Regions from separate parts of the Exiguobacterium sp. R-17 genome, predicted to be linked through region 2. Evidence: a T-box and tRNA genes for the amino acid it is inferred to sense, from the RefSeq annotation. Region 2 holds a T-box; the other holds one or more tRNA genes.

Region 1 (9,805 bases), 940 kb from region 2:
GGACAGCGATTTGAGCTGTATACGCTTTTGTTGAAGCAACGGCGATTTCTGGACCCGCGTGGAGCAACAACGTTGCGTTCGCCTCACGTGACAATGTTGATCCTGGAACGTTCGTGATCGTCAGTGCCGGGTGACCAAGTTTCTTCGCTTCAACGAGAACCGCACGGCTATCCGCTGTTTCACCTGATTGTGAAAGGAAGAGGAAGAGTGGTTTCTCTGTCAATAATGGCATGTTGTATCCGAACTCAGAAGAGATGTGCACTTCTGTCGGGATGCCTGCGATTTGTTCAATCAACTGTTTCCCAATCAAACCAGCATGATAGCTTGTTCCGCAACCGATGATGTAGACACGGTCACGACCGAGTACGAGATCACGGACCGATTGGTCGAGTGTGATGTCGCCTGCTTCATTTTGATATTGTTGAACGATGTTCCGGATGACAGCTGGTTGCTCATCCATCTCTTTGAGCATGTAGTGCGCATACGTTCCTTTTTCGATATCTGATGCATCGATTTCAGCCGTATATGCTTCACGCTCTTGAACGTTACCGTCGAGATCTTGAATCGTAACGCTATCACGCGTCAAGATGATCATCTCACCGTCATGCAGCTCAACGAATTGATCCGTTACTTGTAACATTGCCATTGCGTCTGATGCGACGACGTTGAACGTCCCGTCACCGAGACCAACGAGAAGTGGTGATTTGTTTTTCGCAATGTACAAAACGTCTGGATTTTCAGCATCGATCAATGCGAGGGCATACGAACCGTGCAAGACGCGGAGTGTTTGACGGAATGCTTCCGCGACATCACCTGTCTCGTTGAAGTTCTTTTCGATCATCTGAACGATGACTTCTGTATCCGTGTCGCTGAGGAGATCGACATTCAATTCTGCCTTCAACTGCTCATCGTTCTCGATGACACCGTTGTGCACGAGTGTGAAACGTGTTGACGCACTTTGGTGCGGGTGCGCGTTTGGTACGCTTGGGACACCGTGTGTCGCCCAGCGTGTGTGTCCGATTCCGACTGTGCCGTCTGCATCTGCAGGAACGACTTCGCGTAGCGCAGCAATCCGGCCTACTTCTTTGTGGACTTGGACGCCGTCGTTGACGAACGCAAGACCTGCCGAGTCATAGCCGCGGTACTCGAGCTTCTCGAGACCTTTTAATAAAATTTCTTTCGTGTTGACCTGTCCAATCATACCTACGATTCCGCACATGTTACATCTCTCCATTTACAAGTATTTCCCTGAAGAGGAAACGGCTCTTGTTGAGAGGATCCCGATCGGTCTGTTTGTCCGCCCAATCACTTGGACGATTTCAGAACGATTTACGGTATGGATCTGGTACCGGGAGGCATCCGCCGAATCATTCGATAAACCTCCACCTCGTCAGCTTTCGTCCTACGGAGAAAGCCCTGGCGCTTCTTGTTTCTGTCCGACCCCGTTTCTGTCCGACTTCACCATCATACGAACTTTAATCTGAAAAAGCAAGAAAGGTAACGTATTTGTAACTATTCCCGATATTTTTCTATTCAATACGCATAATCCCTATTTTTTGTAAAAATATCAATTTGTTTTTCTAAAATAATTGTAAAAAAGAAGCAGAGCAATCGCTCTGCTTCGGGCTGCTTAGTTTTCTTGTAACGCGTAGTTCTCACGAACGACGTTCGCGATCCGCTCGACGTATGCATCACACGCTTCTTGTGTCGGGGCTTCTGCCATGACACGAACGAGTGGTTCTGTTCCTGACGCACGAACGAGAATACGTCCGTTGCCTGCCATCTCTGCTTCGACTTCTGCAATGATCGCTTGCACGGCAGGACCGCTCATTGCACCATTTTTGTCTGAGACACGGATGTTAACGAGACGTTGTGGGAAGATCGGCATCTCAGCTGCGAGTTCCGATAACTTTTTCCCTGTCGCTTTCATGATTTGCAACAACTGGACGCCTGACAACATGCCGTCCCCTGTCGTTGAGTAATCCATGAAGATGATATGCCCCGACTGTTCACCACCGAGCGTGTAGTCGTTCTTACGCATTTCTTCGACGACATAACGGTCACCGACTGCTGTCTGAAGTGCCGTCATCCCGTTTTCTTCAACAGTTTTATGGAAGCCGAGGTTACTCATGACCGTTGCAACGATCGTGTTGTCTTTCAGACGCCCAAGTTCATTCAAGTATTTTCCGCAAATGAACATGATTTTATCGCCATCGACGATATCACCGTTCTCATCGACTGCAATCAAGCGGTCGCCGTCTCCATCAAACGATAAACCAACATCTGCGCCTTTTTCCTTAACGAAGGCAGCGAGATGTTCTGGGTGTGTCGAACCGACACCATCATTGATGTTGAGTCCGTTCGGAGTTGTACCGATCGTCGATACTTCTGCTTCCAAGTCACCGAATAGACGTGGTGCGAGGCTTGACGTCGCACCGTGTGCGCCGTCGATCGCGACATGGATGCCTGAGAAATCTTCATCCGATGTCTGGCGAAGCATATGAAGATATTTTTGTGCACCTTCGTAGTAATCGTGAACGAAACCGAGCTCTTTTCCAGCTGGACGTGGTAATGTATCTTCTGCTTCATCGAGCAATGCTTCGATTTCAAGCTCAGTTGCGTCATCGAGCTTGAAGCCATCTGAACCGAAGAACTTGATTCCGTTATCTTCAACTGGATTGTGCGATGCAGAAATCATGACTCCCGCTGTGGCATCCATCGTTTTTGTCAGATAAGCGACACCCGGTGTCGAGATGACACCAAGACGCATGACTTCTGCACCGATTGATAAAAGACCAGCGATGAGTGCGTTCTCAAGCATTTGACCAGAAACACGTGTATCGCGTCCAATCAAGACTTTTGGTCGTGTGCTTTCGTGTTTCGTCAACACGTAACCACCTGTTCGACCGAGGCGATATGCTAGTTCCGGTGTCAATTCTACGTTTGCGACGCCGCGTACGCCGTCAGTTCCAAAATACTTACCCATGTGTTATTTCCTCATTTCACTAATTTGTTTTAATTGGTCGGAACGGATGTCCTCGGAACAGCTTTTAGCGTGACATCCATATTATCCGGACGCAGGACATCAAAGGCTTTTGACGTCTGATACGAAATCGGCAATCCGTGCGTTCCTTCTTTTAGTCCCGTCACATCGATGACCGCTTTGATATCCGTCGCATCGATCGATGCTAAATCAGATTCTTTCCCACGGACAACGACATCAATCGTTTGGTTGTAATCAATCGTATACTTCGATTCATCAAACCCATTTAACGTGACCGTCACACCGGGAATTGTTTTCTCCGCTCGATCCTCGACGGTTTCCGTCGTCGACTTCGCATTTTCCTTTTCGACAACGATATTGACGGTGACCTGTGTCGGATCCATCGCTGTCGCATTTTCCGGTTCAACAAGTTTGACGGTTTTTTCTGTCGTCTTCGTCAATCCTTTGAGCGAGACTGCTTCCGTATCAACAGAACCGATACGCTCTAACTCTTCTTTTGTTCCATATAGACGAGCTTCCGTCGTAACGGGAACGATCTTGACGACGGTATATCCTTTTTTGACGTCATCTTTTGTCTGCACATTGATCGGTACCGTCTTACTTTCCTTATAGATCGGTACTGTGATTTCTAGTTGCTCCGGTTGATAAGATGCATTGATCGTATTCCCGTTCGCATCAGTCGCTTTGGCATTGAACGTCTCTTTGAACGTCTCTGCCCGACCAGTTACATCGATCGGTACTTGGATCGCTGAAATCGCCTGTAACTTCTCTGCGCCTCCCGTAACTTCAACGGTTTGTTGATTCGGTTGCGCTTCCCCAGCGACATATCCTTCAGCGATTTTGTTTTTATTGAGTAAGGCGACTTGTACCGGTACTTCCTTTGTAATCTTCTTATCGAGGAAGACTTCAATCGTCTCCTGTTTTGGCGTCACCTCGACATCTTTTCCGAAGCCAGTTGCTGTGACACGGACACGATGATAGCCAGGGTCAAGTCCTTTTAAATCAATCGATAACCCAAAATCCTGAACAAGCCGAAGCATCGTCAAGCTACTCGATGGACCTTTAACGGTTACCTCCATCGTATTTGGAATATTATAGGCGACCCACTGCGATTCATCATACTGGACCGTGACCGGCACGTCAAATTTCGTCGAACCTTGACCTGCGATCGGCAACAGACTAGCGGCGTCACTCTTTCCTGTCGTATTCGAACCTGCCACCATCAAATACAACATGACGGCTAAGACGACCGCAACAATGCGTAAAAACCATCGTTCATTGAACCATTTTTCGAACATTATTTTTTCGCCCCCATCCAGTTCAAGAAGGAAGTATTCGTCTGTTCGACCTTAACGATCGTCTCAAGCAACTTCGTCCGTAAGGATTCTTCATCGAGTTCCCGGTACAGACGTCCATTGATGGCGAGTGAGACACCACCCGTTTCTTCCGAGACGACGAGCGTAACACTATCCGTTACTTCACTGACACCGATTGCAGCGCGGTGACGTGTTCCAAGCTCTTTTGAGATATGTGCACTTTCTGACAACGGTAAGTAACAAGCGGCGGCTGCTAACTTGCCTTGCTGGACGATGACGGCACCATCATGTAATGGTGTATTCGGAATGAATAAGTTGATCAGCAACTGACTCGTGATTTGTGAACCAAGCGGAATGCCCGTCTCTACGTATTCACTCAGTCCTGTCTCACGTTCAATCGTCACGAGTGCCCCGATACGGCGTTTTGACATGTACTGGGCAGACGATACGAGCGCATCGACGATTCGAACTTGTTCATCTTCATCACTGATCGCACTACGTGAGAAGAATTTACTCGTTCGTCCTAAATGTTCCAGTCCACGCCGGAGTTCGGGTTGGAAGATGATGATGATCCCCAGTAACCCATAGGTGATAATTTGATTGAGTAAGAATTGAAGTGTTTTGAGTCCAAAAAAGCCACTCAGGAACCAACTGATCAAAATGACCGAAATCCCTTTAATGAGCTGGACCGCTTTTGTTCCTTTGACGATGATCATGAGACGGTAAATAACGAACGTCACAACCGCGATATCAATCACATCATTAATATAATCGTACCAATGTACGTTTTCTCCCAGTTTCAACAATTGAAATTGAAGTGGTTGCCAGCTGAAGTAATTCACCAACCGTGCCCCCTAACTCATCTGATTTAAACAGTTTCCATTATAGCACAAAGGGACGAGTTCGACTCGTCCCATCTGATTATTGAAATAGACGTTTGATTCCGTACCAAACGCGTTCGAATAATTGATCAATTTCCTTGATTTCTCCGGTCACGCTACCGGCACTCGCCGTGTAAGCTTTCCCGTCAACGGTCATGACGTCGCCATTAACTTTCCCTTCGATTCGGACGTTCCCGCCCTCAACATAGAGATCTTGATCGACCGTGACGCCTTTTGGCACGACGACCTCACCATTTTGAGCGACGATGCCTGGTGCATTCGTATAAGATAAGTCATGTTCTTCCTGTGCCATATAACCACCAAGGCTACCGACCGACAAGAGTAAGAAAACAGCCGCTGCCGCGAGCAATGGGTATTGCTTCATCTTCCCTCCAAAACGGGACGGTTGCGGTTGGTGCAGTAAGGCAGCGCTCGGCGTATCCACCTGGTCGGGCAATTGTGCCAGCACGCGGGATGTAAAATCTGCCGATAATTTAGGCGCTGGAAGTTGACGCAGCCGAGCATCAAGGAGCCGATACTCTTCGAACTCGTCCATCGCGTCCGCTTCCCGTAACTCTGCTTCCAATCGCTCGAATTCCTCAGGTGGTTGGTTTTGATCTAAATAATCCTGAATCCGTTCATGTACATGCTCTCGTGACATGGTGAGTTCCTCCTTCTCATCGTTTGGCAAAATGCTTCTTCAGCGCTTCCCGTCCACGATGAATTCTAGTTTTGACAGTAGCGACAGGTAATTCGATCATTTCACTGATTTCCTTTAGTGAAAGATCCTCTATATATTTCAGGACGAGTGGGACGCGGTATTTTTCTGGTAAAGCTGCAATCGCATCCCCGACTTCACTTCGTTGCTCGTTATCGACCACTTGGTCCTCCGGCAAGGTGTCCTTGCTCTCGAGTTGTGAATACAATGTCAGTCCTTCAGTACCTGACATCTCAGCATCAAGAGAATAGTCAGGTTTCTTTTTCCGTAATCGGTCAATCGATACGTTCGTGACGATTCGGTACAACCAAGTCCGGAACTTCCATTGTGCATTATACGAATCAATCTTCGTAAATACACGGATGAAGGCTTCTTGTGTCGCATCCTCCGCTTCCATTCGATCGCGCAAGACGCGGAAAGCCACAAGAAAGGCACCTTCCTTATATAGATCAACAAGTGCCGCAAAAGCATCGCGGTCTCCCTGTTTCACTCGCTCAATTAAGCGCAGTGTCGTTTCTTCCACTTTGAATACCCCCCGCTCTATGCGGTCAATCTCTTATACGAAGTCGACCGATAAATGTTTCATCTCCTTTTAAATTGTAACAAAAAAAACTTGAACCCCGATGAAAAGAGTTCAAGTTTCATCCATTATTTTACTAAGCGATGTGTTTCCATTGCCAAAAGTAGATCTCCGATCAGTTCATTCGCAAGTTCTGCTGTTCCGTTTCCTTCTTCAAGTAACGGATTCACTTCAACGAATTCAGCTGCAATGAAGTCTTCTGCTACCGCACAATGCTTTAATACAGTCTTCGCATCTTCTAAGAAGATACCATCGGCGACACGTGTTCCTGTACCGACGACGAGTGAGGGATCGAGACCATCCATATCGAAACTAAGATAGAACGCATCCGTTGTTTCCTTCAAATAGGCAATCGCTTCTTCCATGATCGCGTCCATTCCCCGTGTTCGGATCGCTTCCATATCATACACACGAATACCAAGACGATCAATCAGTTCTTGTTCGCCTGGATCAACGTCACGTAATCCGATGAAGACGAGATGTTCCGGTTGCAATTTAACGTCTGTTCCTCCTACTTCCGTTAAACGCTGATGTCCTTCCCCAAGGGCTACAGCGAGCGGCATACCGTGGATGTTGCCAGACGGTGATGTTTCCGGTGTATTCAAGTCACCGTGTGCATCGAACCAGATGACGCCAAGACGTGGTACAGTCTGACGTAACCCCGCAATCGTTCCGATCGCCATGCTGTGATCACCACCAACTAACAACGGAAAGCGTTGCTCTGATAACGCATCGCGAACAATCAGATGCAAGTCATTCGTCGTGTGGACGACGCCTTCAAGACGCTTTAGCTTTGGATCTTCTTCTCGGACCGCATCCTCGGATAAGACAGCCGCTTCCCCGTAGCGTACTGCTTCTTGTCCCCATGCTTCGAGTGTCGCTAGTAGACCCGCTTTTTCGACAGCAGCAGGTCCGTGTTCAGTGCCCGGCTTTCCTTGTCCATAACGGTACGGTACGCTGATATACGCGATGTTCATACGATATTCCCCCTATGTCATAGTCACTTCTACATATATTGTAAGCGGTAACAAACAAGTGGTTCAACTCAACAAAAAAACGCATGAATATACAAAAAAACACCGTGAAGGGAATCACGGTGTTCTTGCGTACGTACTCTGGTTATGCTTGGCATTTCATATAAAAAAAACTTAAGACGAACGAAACTCGCTTAAGATCTTTAAATAAAATTGGTGGAGCCTAGCGGGATCGAACCGCTGACCTCCTGCGTGCAAGGCAGGCGCTCTCCCAGCTGAGCTAAGGCCCCAAAAGAAAAAGCGGAAGACGGGATTCGAACCCGCGACCCCGACCTTGGCAAGGTCGTATTCTACCACTGAACTACTTCCGCAAGAAATGAGCCATGCAGGATTCGAACCTGCGACCCTCTGATTAAAAGTCAGATGCTCTACCAACTGAGCTAATGGCTCGACATGGTGGGGGGGGGCGGATTCGAACCGCCGAACCCGAGGGAGCGGATTTACAGTCCGCCGCGTTTAGCCACTTCGCTACCCCCCCAGTTTGTCTAGGAAACTTATACAATTGAGAAAAAACAGTGCCGGCAACAGGAGTCGAACCCGCGACCTACTGATTACAAGTCAGTTGCTCTACCAGCTGAGCTACACCGGCACAAAAAGTATAATGGTGACCCGTACGGGATTCGAACCCGTGTTACCGCCGTGAAAGGGCGGTGTCTTAACCGCTTGACCAACGGGCCATTGGCTCCGCAAGTAGGATTTGAACCTACGACCTACCGGTTAACAGCCGGTTGCTCTACCACTGAGCTATTGCGGAATAAATTAAATGCCTGGCAACGTCCTATCCTCACAGGGGGAAGCCCCCAACTACTTTCGGCGTTCAAGTGCTTAACTTCCGTGTTCGGCATGGGAACGGGTGTGACCACTTGGCTATCGTCACCAGACGATCGGGCTCGCGCCCTCAAAACTGAAGTCATCAACAAGCATCTGCTAGAACAAGGCCTCGACCGATTAGTATCACTCAGCTCCACATGTCGCCATGCTTCCACCCGTGACCTATCTACCTCATCGTCTCTGAGGGGTCTTTCTTGATTACTCAAAGGGAAATCTCATCTTGGAGGGGGCTTCATGCTTAGATGCTTTCAGCATTTATCCCGTCCGCACGTAGCTACCCAGCGATGCTCCTGGCGGAACAACTGGTACACCAGCGGTGCGTCCATCCCGGTCCTCTCGTACTAAGGACAGCTCTCCTCAAATTTCCTGCGCCCACGACGGATAGGGACCGAACTGTCTCACGACGTTCTGAACCCAGCTCGCGTACCGCTTTAATGGGCGAACAGCCCAACCCTTGGGACCTACTCCAGCCCCAGGATGCGATGAGCCGACATCGAGGTGCCAAACCTCCCCGTCGATGTGGACTCTTGGGGGAGATCAGCCTGTTATCCCCAGGGTAGCTTTTATCCGTTGAGCGATGGCCCTTCCATGCGGAACCACCGGATCACTAAGCCCGACTTTCGTCCCTGCTCGACTTGTAGGTCTCGCAGTCAAGCTCCCTTCTGCCTTTGCGCTCTACGAATGATTTCCAACCATTCTGAGGGAACCTTTGGGCGCCTCCGTTACTGTTTAGGAGGCGACCGCCCCAGTCAAACTACCCGCCTGACACGGTCCTCCAGCCGGATGACGGCTGCGAGTTAGAGACTCTATGCATGAAGGGCGGTATCCCAAGGGTGACTCCTCCGAAGCTGGCGCTCCGGGCTCAACGTCTCCCGCCTATCCTGTACATCATGCACAAAGCCTCAATATCAGGCTGTAGTAAAGCTCCATGGGGTCTTTCCGTCCTGTCGCGGGTAACCTGCATCTTCACAGGTACTATGATTTCACCGGGTCTCTCGTTGAGACAGTGCCCAAATCGTTACGCCTTTCGTGCGGGTCGGAACTTACCCGACAAGGAATTTCGCTACCTTAGGACCGTTATAGTTACGGCCGCCGTTTACTGGGGCTTCGGTTCAAAGCTTCGCTTGCGCTAACCCATCCCCTTAACCTTCCAGCACCGGGCAGGCGTCAGCCCCTATACGTCATCTTGCGATTTAGCAGAGACCTGTGTTTTTGCTAAACAGTCGTTTGGGCCTATTCACTGCGGCTCTACTCATGTAGAGCGTCCCTTCTCCCGAAGTTACGGGACCATTTTGCCGAGTTCCTTAACGAGAGTTATCCCGCGCGTCTTAGAATTCTCATCTCGCCTACCTGTGTCGGTTTACGGTACTGGCGCCTTCCCCCTCACTAGAGGCTTTTCTTGGCAGTGTGAAATCGTGACCTACGTCCCTACGGGACTCCG
Region 2 (9,805 bases):
TACCCATGTGAGTTATCTATTTTTGAGTCACTCGGTCAGATGTACGTGTCCGACGAACGGTTTCGCGCTTATTACGATGCGTATGCACCTGGACTATCTTCTTTTTATTCAGAAGCTATTTCGCACTATACAGAAGCAACATCAAACTAAGGTTGCTTCTGCCTGATAGACGATTTTACCAGCTTGGACAGTCTCCACTAAACGGTTATTCAAGATGGCTTCACCACGCAAGCGATAGAAGTCTTCTTCAAAGATGACGAAATCGGCATCGTATCCTGGTAGGAGTAATCCTTTGCGTCCATGTGTCTCGGTCGCGAGATGTGGATTTTTCGTAAAGAGTAACAAGGCTTCGTACATCGATAACGTCTCATTCGCCTTATTGACACGTCCCGCTGTTCCTTCCGTCGCTGCATACAGGGAACGCCGGACATCGGGGTCAGAGATCGGCGCATCTGCCCCACCGCATAATAATGCGCCGGTCTCAGCTAACGAACGTAAACGATAACTCCAGTCTAAGCGGTTCAATCCGAGTCGATCGACGATAAAGTCTGCGTCATCCAGTAAAAAGACCGGTTGAACGTCAATCAAGACCGGTAACTTCCGAATTCGTGCAAGCGTTTCTGGTCGAACGACCGTCGCATGAATGATCCGATCCCGCTTGCCTTTTGGTGCTGGATATTTCTCGAGCACCTGTACGAATCGTTCAATCGCTAAATCACCGATGACATGTGCCGCAACTGTAAACCCGTAACTACGTGCACGCTTGACGAGTTGTTCGAGTTGTTCTGGTGTATGCACTTCGATACCACGTGTCGTCGGATCATCAGAATAACCACGACCGAGAAGAGCTGTCCGTCCTCCGAGTGCGCCGTCGACGAATAGTTTCATCGCACCAATTGACATCGTTGATGGCAAAATTGGTTGCTGTTGCACGAACTCATCGATGACAAGATGATGAACGAGTAGATGTGTATGGAAGCCTGTCTCTTCTGTCACTTCTTTATATGCTTGGAGGATTTCCGCGACATCTCCGTGATACGATAAATCTTCTGTGTGTGCCGCAATGATGCCGTATTGATACAAACTCTTGATTGCTGATCGGAGTGACGATTTGTTTCGCTCTAAGTTTCCAGCTTGTAACGCATACAAAGGTTCAAGCGCCGCATCGTACAAAAATCCGTCAGCTTCGCCGTTATCCGATAAGCCGATCTTTCCACCATCGATGACAGTCGATGCTTTATAGCCGAGCTGTTGGAATAAAACATCGTTGACAAGTGCGGTATGCCGGTCTGTCCGTTTTAATAAGGCAGGAGCGTCCGGGAACAACTGATTCAGCCATGCTTTTGTCGGCGCACGGTCAAGTTTCGTTTCGTCATATCCTTCCGCCACGTGAATCCCATTGATTGGTTCTGCCTTGAGGAAAGCTTGTCCTAATGCTTCAAGCGTCGTATAACGCGAGGCATCGACACGGTTGATCGCTTCCCCGTAACCAATCAGATGAATATGTGCGTCTGTGAAGGCTGGATAAACAGCTTTTCCGTTCAAGTCTTGAATCTGATCAATACGTCTACCGAAACGTCGACGTAGTTTTCCTTCCTCCCCCATTGCGATGATCCGCGTCTTCTCGACGAACATCGCTGAATGGACGTCCTCTTCATGTGCCATCGTTCGAATCAATCCGTTTACGTATAGTGTTCCCATTCTACTCACTCCTCTTTTTACAAAAATAGGGTGACCATGACGGTCACCCTGAATTGTCAATCCTGATTTAAACGTGCAACGTTTCCTCTGGTGCACACGATCGTTTAATGCGTTCGATCGCGTCCGGATCGTATTCATTTAGGACACGTTCCGCTAAGACGATCGTACGTTCATAGTCTCCCGCTAAGAACTTCGTTTCCGCGATCGTCAGCGACATATGTATCTCATTGTCGTGGCGACGGTATCGGTTCGCATACTGGACGAGCCGTTCGGCATACGTGACTTCGAACACTAATGTATCTAACCGTTCTTGCACATGTTTAAACGTTTCTTGGACGTCTTGACTTTGTGCAACGATCGATCGGACATTAAACGGTAACTCTTCGAGCCGTGTCTCAAGCGTCTGTAGCGAACGGTTCGCATTACGTAGTGCTTCTTCAACTTCCGTTGGTAAGTTCGGTAATCCAAGTCGTTTCAGACGAAGACGTGTTTGCGAGAGCTGATGACGCCATTCGACGATCCGTTCGCGCACTTCTGTCTCTTCTTTTCGAAGCGCTTGAAGTTCGACCGTAAAGCGTTCGTACTGAATCATCAACTGTTCCTCTAAGCGAATCGCATCGCGCATTTGATCTTCGAGCATACTGAACGGAATGATTTTCCCAGCAATCGACTCATCGAGATCTTTTGCTGCTTCAAACAGTAGCTCTTCGTCACGCTGGATCGTTTCGTAGTGAATTCCAAGATCTGCTGAGATTTCATACTTTTCACGTAAGATACTGAACTCTTGCGCCAATTGATGAATCCGTTCGCGCATCCGTAATGCTTTTTGTTTCAAGGATTGATTTTCTTTTTTCACTTGATGACGTGCATCAACTTCACGACGGAACGTATCATACATTTGATCAACGTCGGCTGATAACTGTTGAATCGCTTCTTCTAAACCATCGACTTCAAGCATCTCGATTTTTTCAGAAAGGCTCAGACGTTGTTCCTCGAACCGTTTGATCTCGGATTGAAGACCGAGTGGTTCAAGCGGATACCCATCTAACGACATTTCCTTATAACCCGCTCCGAGCTGATCAATCCGTTGACGCAATTCATGTGCGAGAATCTTCCATTGTTTCGGCACGAGTTCAACAAGCTGACGCGTCGTCGCTACTTCTTGCTCAAGCAACAAGCTTGTTTCGTAAGCCTTCGTCACTTCACCCGAAGCTTCGTATTGACACATCTCATTCCAGTGCGCGTTGATTTGTTCACTTCGTTCTTCCAGACGCGCGAGCGCCGGACCGAATGAGTTCGCTTGGATCAATAACGATTTCCGAACTTGCCCAGAATCAGCTTCCCCTTGCGCTTTCAACTCTGCTAGAACCGATTGATTCGTTTTGAACGTCGACATCTCGACGAGCATCTCATCGATCAATCCTTCGAGTTCCGCAATCAATTGTTCCGTTACTTCAAGGTCATTCTTGACGGCGATGAACCGGTATTTATCGAGCGCTTCTTCCGCTCGGTAAAGGGTTTCATCGATTTGGGCGACGTGGACCGTTAACAACTCTTCCCACGCTTGATGCCAGGAGCTGAACTTCGTCTCCGTCTCACCCGCCATCGGTAGTTGCTTTAAGTCCTGCAACTCCTTTGGAATCGATGCACTGACGATGCCTTGTTTGCGCATATCAAGTTCATCGATTTTCGTGTAGTATTTTTTTCGACTGATCATGCTGAATAGCATGACGAGTAATACGATGACGATGACTCCGATCACCCATGCCCACATTTGTCACGACCTCCACTCTGTCGTACGACTTTAGATTTTCTCTAAATCGCAATAATCTTATCCTTATAATAGTATAGCGCAACCGTTTTGCATAGATTTACAGAGGCTTTTCCTGATTTCTTCCGCTGTTTTGAATCCTTTGTCCAAAAATCAATTGTTTGTCAGCTACACGAAAACTCGTTAAACTAAAAAAAATACGCTTTTCACGGGAGGAATTTTATTATGTTCGAAACAAAGACATATGAAGGTGACCGGACGAAACAATATGACATGCTGTCAAAACAACTCGATGCGTTATTAATGGGAGAAGACAATCAAGTCGCGAACTTATCGAATGCGAGCGCGTTACTCAACCAATTCCTCGACCGTATCAACTGGGTCGGCTTCTATTTGACGGATACCGAGCAAAACCAACTCGTCCTCGGACCATTCCAAGGACTTCCAGCATGCGTCCGTATTCCATTCGGTCGTGGTGTTTGCGGAACGTCCGCAACAGAACAAACGACACAACGGATCGAAGACGTTCATCAATTCCCAGGTCATATCGCATGTGACGCGGCATCGAATTCTGAAATCGTCATTCCACTCGTCAAAGACGGACAAACGATCGGCGTCCTCGATATCGACAGCCCAGAATTCAACCGTTTCGATGAAGTCGACCAAGCTGGTTTAGAAGCATTCTGTACAACACTACTTCGTCATCTGTAATTCTGATTGACAGTCGATTGTCCACACCGTATACTTGTAAAAGTGCAGAAATGATAACGATAGCGGTCAAACCGCTTACGTATCACATTTCATGACTCGGTGAATAACCGGAGGGGCATCGTGTAACTTTGCTATCAAGCGAGGGTGCCACATCATGAAATGGGCGTAACGTGGGTTTGATGGCGTTATTATTTTTATGCAAATAATAACGAACACTAAGGAGGAGTCTTATTATGGCTCGCTATACAGGTCCAGCTTGGAAACTTTCACGTCGTCTCGGTATCTCACTTACTGAAACAGGAAAAGAAATCGCAAAACGTCCGTACGCTCCAGGACAACACGGTAACAGCCGTCGTAAAATGTCTGAGTACGGTCTTCAACTTCAAGCGAAGCAAACGCTTCGTCACATGTACGGAGTAAACGAACGCCAATTCAACCGTATGTTCAACGATGCTGGCAAAATGCCTGGTATTCACGGTGAGAACTTCATGTTCTTACTTGAAACACGTCTTGATAACGTCGTTTACCGTATGGGTATGGCTCGTACACGTCGTGCTGCTCGTCAGCTCGTCAACCACGGTCACATCCAAGTTGATGGCGCTCGCGTCGACATCCCGTCGTTCCGCGTGAAACCAGGTCAAACGATCTCAGTTCGCGAAAAATCGAAGAACTTTGTCGTTATCAAAGAAGCACTCGAAGTTGCTCCAGCAACTAAAGACTTCGTTACTTTCGATGCTGAGAAGCTCGAAGGAACGTTCGTCCGTCTTCCTGAGCGTTCTGAATTGAACGATCAAATCCAAGAACAACTCGTCGTCGAGTACTACTCACGTTAATCGATTGTTCCAGCACTCACTTCGGTGGGTGCTTTTTTTGTACATATCATGAAAATGTATACCTGGTCTTAAAAAAAGAGTGACGCCAATTATTTATTTGTGTTAACCTATAAACATACATAGTTAACACAAATAGAAAAGAGGACTTTATTCATGAAAACAAGAGATTTAACGTTCATCGCCCTTGGTGCTGCCATCATCGCAGCCGTCAGCTCTTTGCCGCAGATCCAACTGGTCGGCGCCGTTCCGATCACACTTCAGATGCTCGCAATCATGACGGTCAGTGCCATTCTCGGTGGAAAACGCGGTGGACTTGCTGTCTTGATCTTCTTATTGCTCGCAGCTGCTGGTCTCCCTGTTCTCGGCGGAAAAGGTGGACTTGCTCCATTCGTCGGACCAACTGTTGGGTATTTGATCGCCTTTCCGATTGCCGGATTCTTCATCGGTCTCATCGCTGAAAAAACACGTCGTTTCGTCCCCCTCTTCATCGGGATGATCGTCTTCGGACTTGGTTTAGTCTACTTGCTTGGAACATTTGGTCTGATGGCTGTACTCGATCTGTCGTTCAAAGATGCTTTTGCGATCAACTACCCCTTCATCCTATGGGATACGATCAAGGCCGTCATTGCCACGACGATCGCCGTTCGTTTGTTGCCACTTCGCTTATTCCGGACAGCTTAAAAAACGCTCTCTGCATCTATGTGCAGGGAGCGTTTCGTTTATCATCAAGCATGCTCGACGACGAAGTATTTTTTCTTTCCGCGACGTACGATCGTAAAGCGACCGATTGCATCTGATTCAGTGATTTCTTTCGTTAAGTCTTGCTCGCGTTCTCCGTTGAGGTAGATCGCACCGTTCGTGACGTCTTCACGTGCCTGACGTTTTGACGGACTAATCTTCGCCTCAACGAGCACGTCGACGAGGTTGTTTGATTCGCCGAGTGTAAAGCGTGGCATGCCTTTGAAGGCATCTTCGATATCTTCGACTTGCAACGATTTAATATCTCCGCTAAAGAGTGCCGTCGTAATACGTTGTGCTTGTGTCAGACCTTCTTCACCGTGGACGAGAACCGTCATTTCTTCTGCAAGACGACGTTGTGCGACGCGCTTCTCTGGTGCTGCCTTGACTTCTTCTGCAAGTGCATCGAGTTCTTCGTGCGTCAAGAACGTGAAGTATTTCAAGAACTTGATGACGTCGAGATCGTCTACATTGAACCAGAACTGGTAGAACTCGTACGGTGACGTTTTATCAGCATCTAACCAGACCGCACCACCTGCTGTCTTACCGAATTTCTGACCATCCGCTTTCGTAACGAGCGGTACTGTCAATCCAAATGCTTTTTCTTCATGACCAGCACGACGAATCAGCTCCATTCCTGCTGTGATGTTCCCCCACTGATCACTACCTCCTACTTGAAGACGGCATCCTTTGTCTTCGTAAAGTTTCAAGAAGTCAAACGATTGAAGTAACATGTATGAGAACTCAGTGAATGAGATACCGTTTTGAAGACGTGAATCAACAGAGTCCTTCGCAAGCATGTAGCTGACCGGGAAGTGTTTTCCGATATCACGTAAGAAATCGATGATTGTCAAATCTTTCGTCCAGTCTAAGTTATTGGCGATCGTGACCGGGTTTTCACCTTCAAGTGGTAAGAAACGTGACAGTTGATCTTTAATCCGATTCGCGAACTCTTCGACGATATCCGATGTGTTCAATGACCGTTCCGTTGCACGACCACTCGGATCCCCAATCATCCCAGTTGCCCCTCCAACGAGACCTACGACATGGTGACCCGCTTGTTGGAATCGTTTTAAGACTAAAATCGGCAACAAGTGTCCGATGTGAAGTGAATCTGCTGTTGGATCGAAGCCTGTGTAAAGCGTCGTCGGATTCTCGAGTAATGTTTTCAGCCCTTCTTCATCTGTCATTTGGTTAATTAACCCGCGAAATTCTAAATCCTCTAATAACGTCATTGTTTCTCCTCCTAAAGTTCACTATTAACAAAAAAAACCGTCCCTTCGTCTAAAACGAAGGGACGGAATATTCCGTGGTACCACCCTAATTGTCCTTTTGTGTAAAAGGACCACTTGGTTCGTCGATAACGGGACGGACCGCTTGATTTCTCAAGAAACTCCTGGAAGCGTAATTCATAAGTTCACTGTGTCCTAGTTCGCAGCACCACTAGGTCTCTGTCACAGGGAGTGACTTACTACTATATTCCGATCATGGTTTAGCGCAATATACGAAAATAAGATGGTTTCATGATACGTCGAAGGCGAATCCGCTGTCAAGTCCGATTTCATTAGTAGATTTATGGTATAATACGTCTATCTGTGATTTAATATTAATTTACACCTAAGTTTAAGATGCAAAGGAGATCATTTATGCGCGAGAACTGGTTCAAGTTTTGGAATCATCCCCGGACGAAAGCCGTTCGGCACTGGTCAAATATCACATATGATGTTTCATGGAACATCATTTTGTTCCTCATCATAGCTGTCTTACTCGTCGGTAGTTTTTCTGTTGGTGCAGCGGGCGGCTATTTCGCTTCGCTCGTCAAGGACACAAAAGCACCACCATTGACTGAGATGAAACAACAAGTCAACAGCTATGCCGTCACAAGCCAAATTTATTGGGGAAGTGGTGAAAAGCTGACGAACATCTCAACAGATGAAGAACGTCAGCCTGTCGATATCAAGAAGATTTCTCCTTACTTGATCGATGCGCTTTTATCAACGGAAGATGTAGACTTCTATCAACACGATGGTGTCGTTCCAAAAGCGACATTACGAGCAGTTCTACAAGAACTAACGAATTCTGCGTCGCGCACAGGCGGAAGTACGCTAACACAACAATTAATCAAAAACCAAATCTTGACGAACGAAGTCTCATTCGAACGGAAAGCGAAAGAAATTCTTTTAGCATTGCGCCTTGAAAACGCGATGTCAAAAGATGAAATTTTACAAGCGTACTTGAATGTCGTCTCATTCGGTCGCAATTCACTCGGTCGTAACATCGCTGGGATCGAGGCTGCATCACAAGGAGTTTTCAACAAATCCGCGAAAAAACTGACGTTACCACAAGCAGCTTTTCTCGCTGGGATTCCTAAAAACCCTTATTACTACACCCCTTACCTTCAAGGTGGCGTTGTCAAAAAGGACTTGACGCCAAGCGTCAACCGGATGAAAACAGTATTGAAGCGGATGTATGTCGCAAAAAACATCACGAAGGAACAGTACGAAAAAGCAATCAAGCATGATATTACGAAAGATTTCGCGAAACAATCAAAACGTTCTCGTGATACGTATCCGTATGTCTACGATTTAGCCGAACGTGAAGCGACGAAAATCATGACGAAGTATCTGATGAAACAAGATGGCGTGAAAGAAGATGAAGTGAAACCGTCTGAACTGGCAGAAGTGCGTGCCAACTATCAAGATCAAGCACTTGTTGCACTGCGCCAAGGCGGCTACAAAGTTCACTTGACACTTGATAAAAAAATTCATGAAGCGATGCAACAACCTGCGAAGAACAGTGCGAACTTCCCAGGAAGCATGCAATACAAACAAGTCGTCGATCCAAAAACGAAAAAAAGCGTTTCGAAACAGGATCCAGAAGAAACAGCAGCAGTCATGGTTCAAAATGAAACGGGACGTATCCTCGGATTCGTCGGCGGACGGTATATGGATGGAAAAGCTGACGATTTCAACCGGGCATTCCAAGCCAAACGTCAAATCGGGTCAACGGCAAAACCAATCCTCGTTTACTCGAACGGGATTGAAAATCGCTTGATCACACCAGGGTCTACCGTTAATGATGAAGAGTACTACTACCAGACTGTACCACGTCAACCTGGCGATCGTCCGATCAAGAACGAAGGTGGACGTTACCGTGGTAATGTAACGGTTCGTACGGCATTAGAACTATCATTGAACGTACCGGCCGTTAAGATTTACGAGAAGATGAACATGTCGAATTCGATTCAAAAACTCGTCGATATGGGAGTTGAAGTACCTGATGCGATCCGTTATGCCCCTTCTGCGGCACTCGGAACGATGGAAATCACACCTGTCGAACTTGCAGGTGCTTACGCGACACTTGCCAACTATGGTGAATTCGTCCAACCGTACATCATCTCGAAAATCACGAAAGACGGAAAAGATATCTATAAAGCAAAACCGAAGAAAAAACGGATCTATGAACCACGAACAGCTTACCTGACACTTGATATGATGCGTGGTGTCTTCACGAAAGGTACAGCGACGTTCGCTAAAGCTAGATTGAACGTACCGGGAGATTGGGCCGGTAAGACGGGTACGACCAACGATGTCAAAGACTCTTATCTTGTTGGTTCTACTCCTGGTGTAACCCTTGCCGTCTGGACAGGACACGACCAGAACAACTCACTCATCGGTCCGTCAACGTACTACCAACGTACGCAAACGCTCTGGTCACAGATGGCGAATGCATCGTATGGTGCGAACAGCAGTTACTTCAAATCTGGCGCCCGCTTCACGCAACCATCTTCTGTAACAGCAAATGACTTCCAAAACAGTGGTCGCTTCAAAGAAGAAGATAAGAAGAAAAAAGCCGAAGAAGCAAAGAAAAAAGCCGAAGCGAAGAAAAAGAAAGAAGTAGAAGAAAAGAAAAAAGAGGCAGACGCACAGAAAAAAGAAGATCAACAAAAACAACAAGATCAAGCTAAAGAAAAAGCAGATGCTGAGGCAAAGAAAAAAGCAGCAGATGACGCAAAACGTGCTGCCGATGCAAAAGCAAAAGCCGAAGCGGA

What was found. A T-box is a leader RNA that pairs with one kind of tRNA and senses whether it is charged. The one in region 2 lies ahead of tyrS (tyrosine--tRNA ligase), so its partner is inferred to be a tRNA-Tyr.
Region 1: it has a tRNA-Tyr gene. The T-box ahead of tyrS (tyrosine--tRNA ligase) is inferred to sense a tRNA for this amino acid. The anticodon was not compared.

What each region holds. Positions count from the first base shown of each region.
Region 1 covers NZ_CP184372.1:152,512-162,316, reverse strand. The annotation lists gene glmS (glutamine--fructose-6-phosphate transaminase (isomerizing)) at 1-1,219, opposite strand, end outside; gene glmM (phosphoglucosamine mutase) at 1,631-2,986, opposite strand; gene ACN9MT_RS00965 (CdaR family protein) at 3,016-4,302, opposite strand; gene cdaA (diadenylate cyclase CdaA) at 4,302-5,162, opposite strand; gene ACN9MT_RS00955 (hypothetical protein) at 5,242-5,862, opposite strand; gene sigW (RNA polymerase sigma factor SigW) at 5,879-6,442, opposite strand; gene rocF (arginase) at 6,568-7,476, opposite strand; tRNA gene ACN9MT_RS00940 (tRNA-Ala) at 7,688-7,763, opposite strand; tRNA gene ACN9MT_RS00935 (tRNA-Gly) at 7,773-7,844, opposite strand; tRNA gene ACN9MT_RS00930 (tRNA-Lys) at 7,851-7,923, opposite strand; tRNA gene ACN9MT_RS00925 (tRNA-Tyr) at 7,928-8,011, opposite strand; tRNA gene ACN9MT_RS00920 (tRNA-Thr) at 8,050-8,122, opposite strand; tRNA gene ACN9MT_RS00915 (tRNA-Glu) at 8,136-8,210, opposite strand; tRNA gene ACN9MT_RS00910 (tRNA-Asn) at 8,213-8,287, opposite strand; rRNA gene rrf (5S ribosomal RNA) at 8,299-8,414, opposite strand; rRNA gene ACN9MT_RS00900 (23S ribosomal RNA) at 8,462-9,805, opposite strand, start outside.
Region 2 covers NZ_CP184372.1:2,213,363-2,223,167, forward strand. The annotation lists gene ACN9MT_RS11730 (MerR family transcriptional regulator) at 1-150, shown strand, start outside; gene ACN9MT_RS11735 (amidohydrolase) at 142-1,701, opposite strand; gene ezrA (septation ring formation regulator EzrA) at 1,769-3,475, opposite strand; gene ACN9MT_RS11745 (GAF domain-containing protein) at 3,698-4,183, shown strand; gene rpsD (30S ribosomal protein S4) at 4,417-5,016, shown strand; gene ACN9MT_RS11755 (biotin transporter BioY) at 5,170-5,697, shown strand; gene tyrS (tyrosine--tRNA ligase) at 5,742-6,989, opposite strand; T-box leader at 7,045-7,252, opposite strand; gene ACN9MT_RS11765 (transglycosylase domain-containing protein) at 7,401-9,805, shown strand, end outside.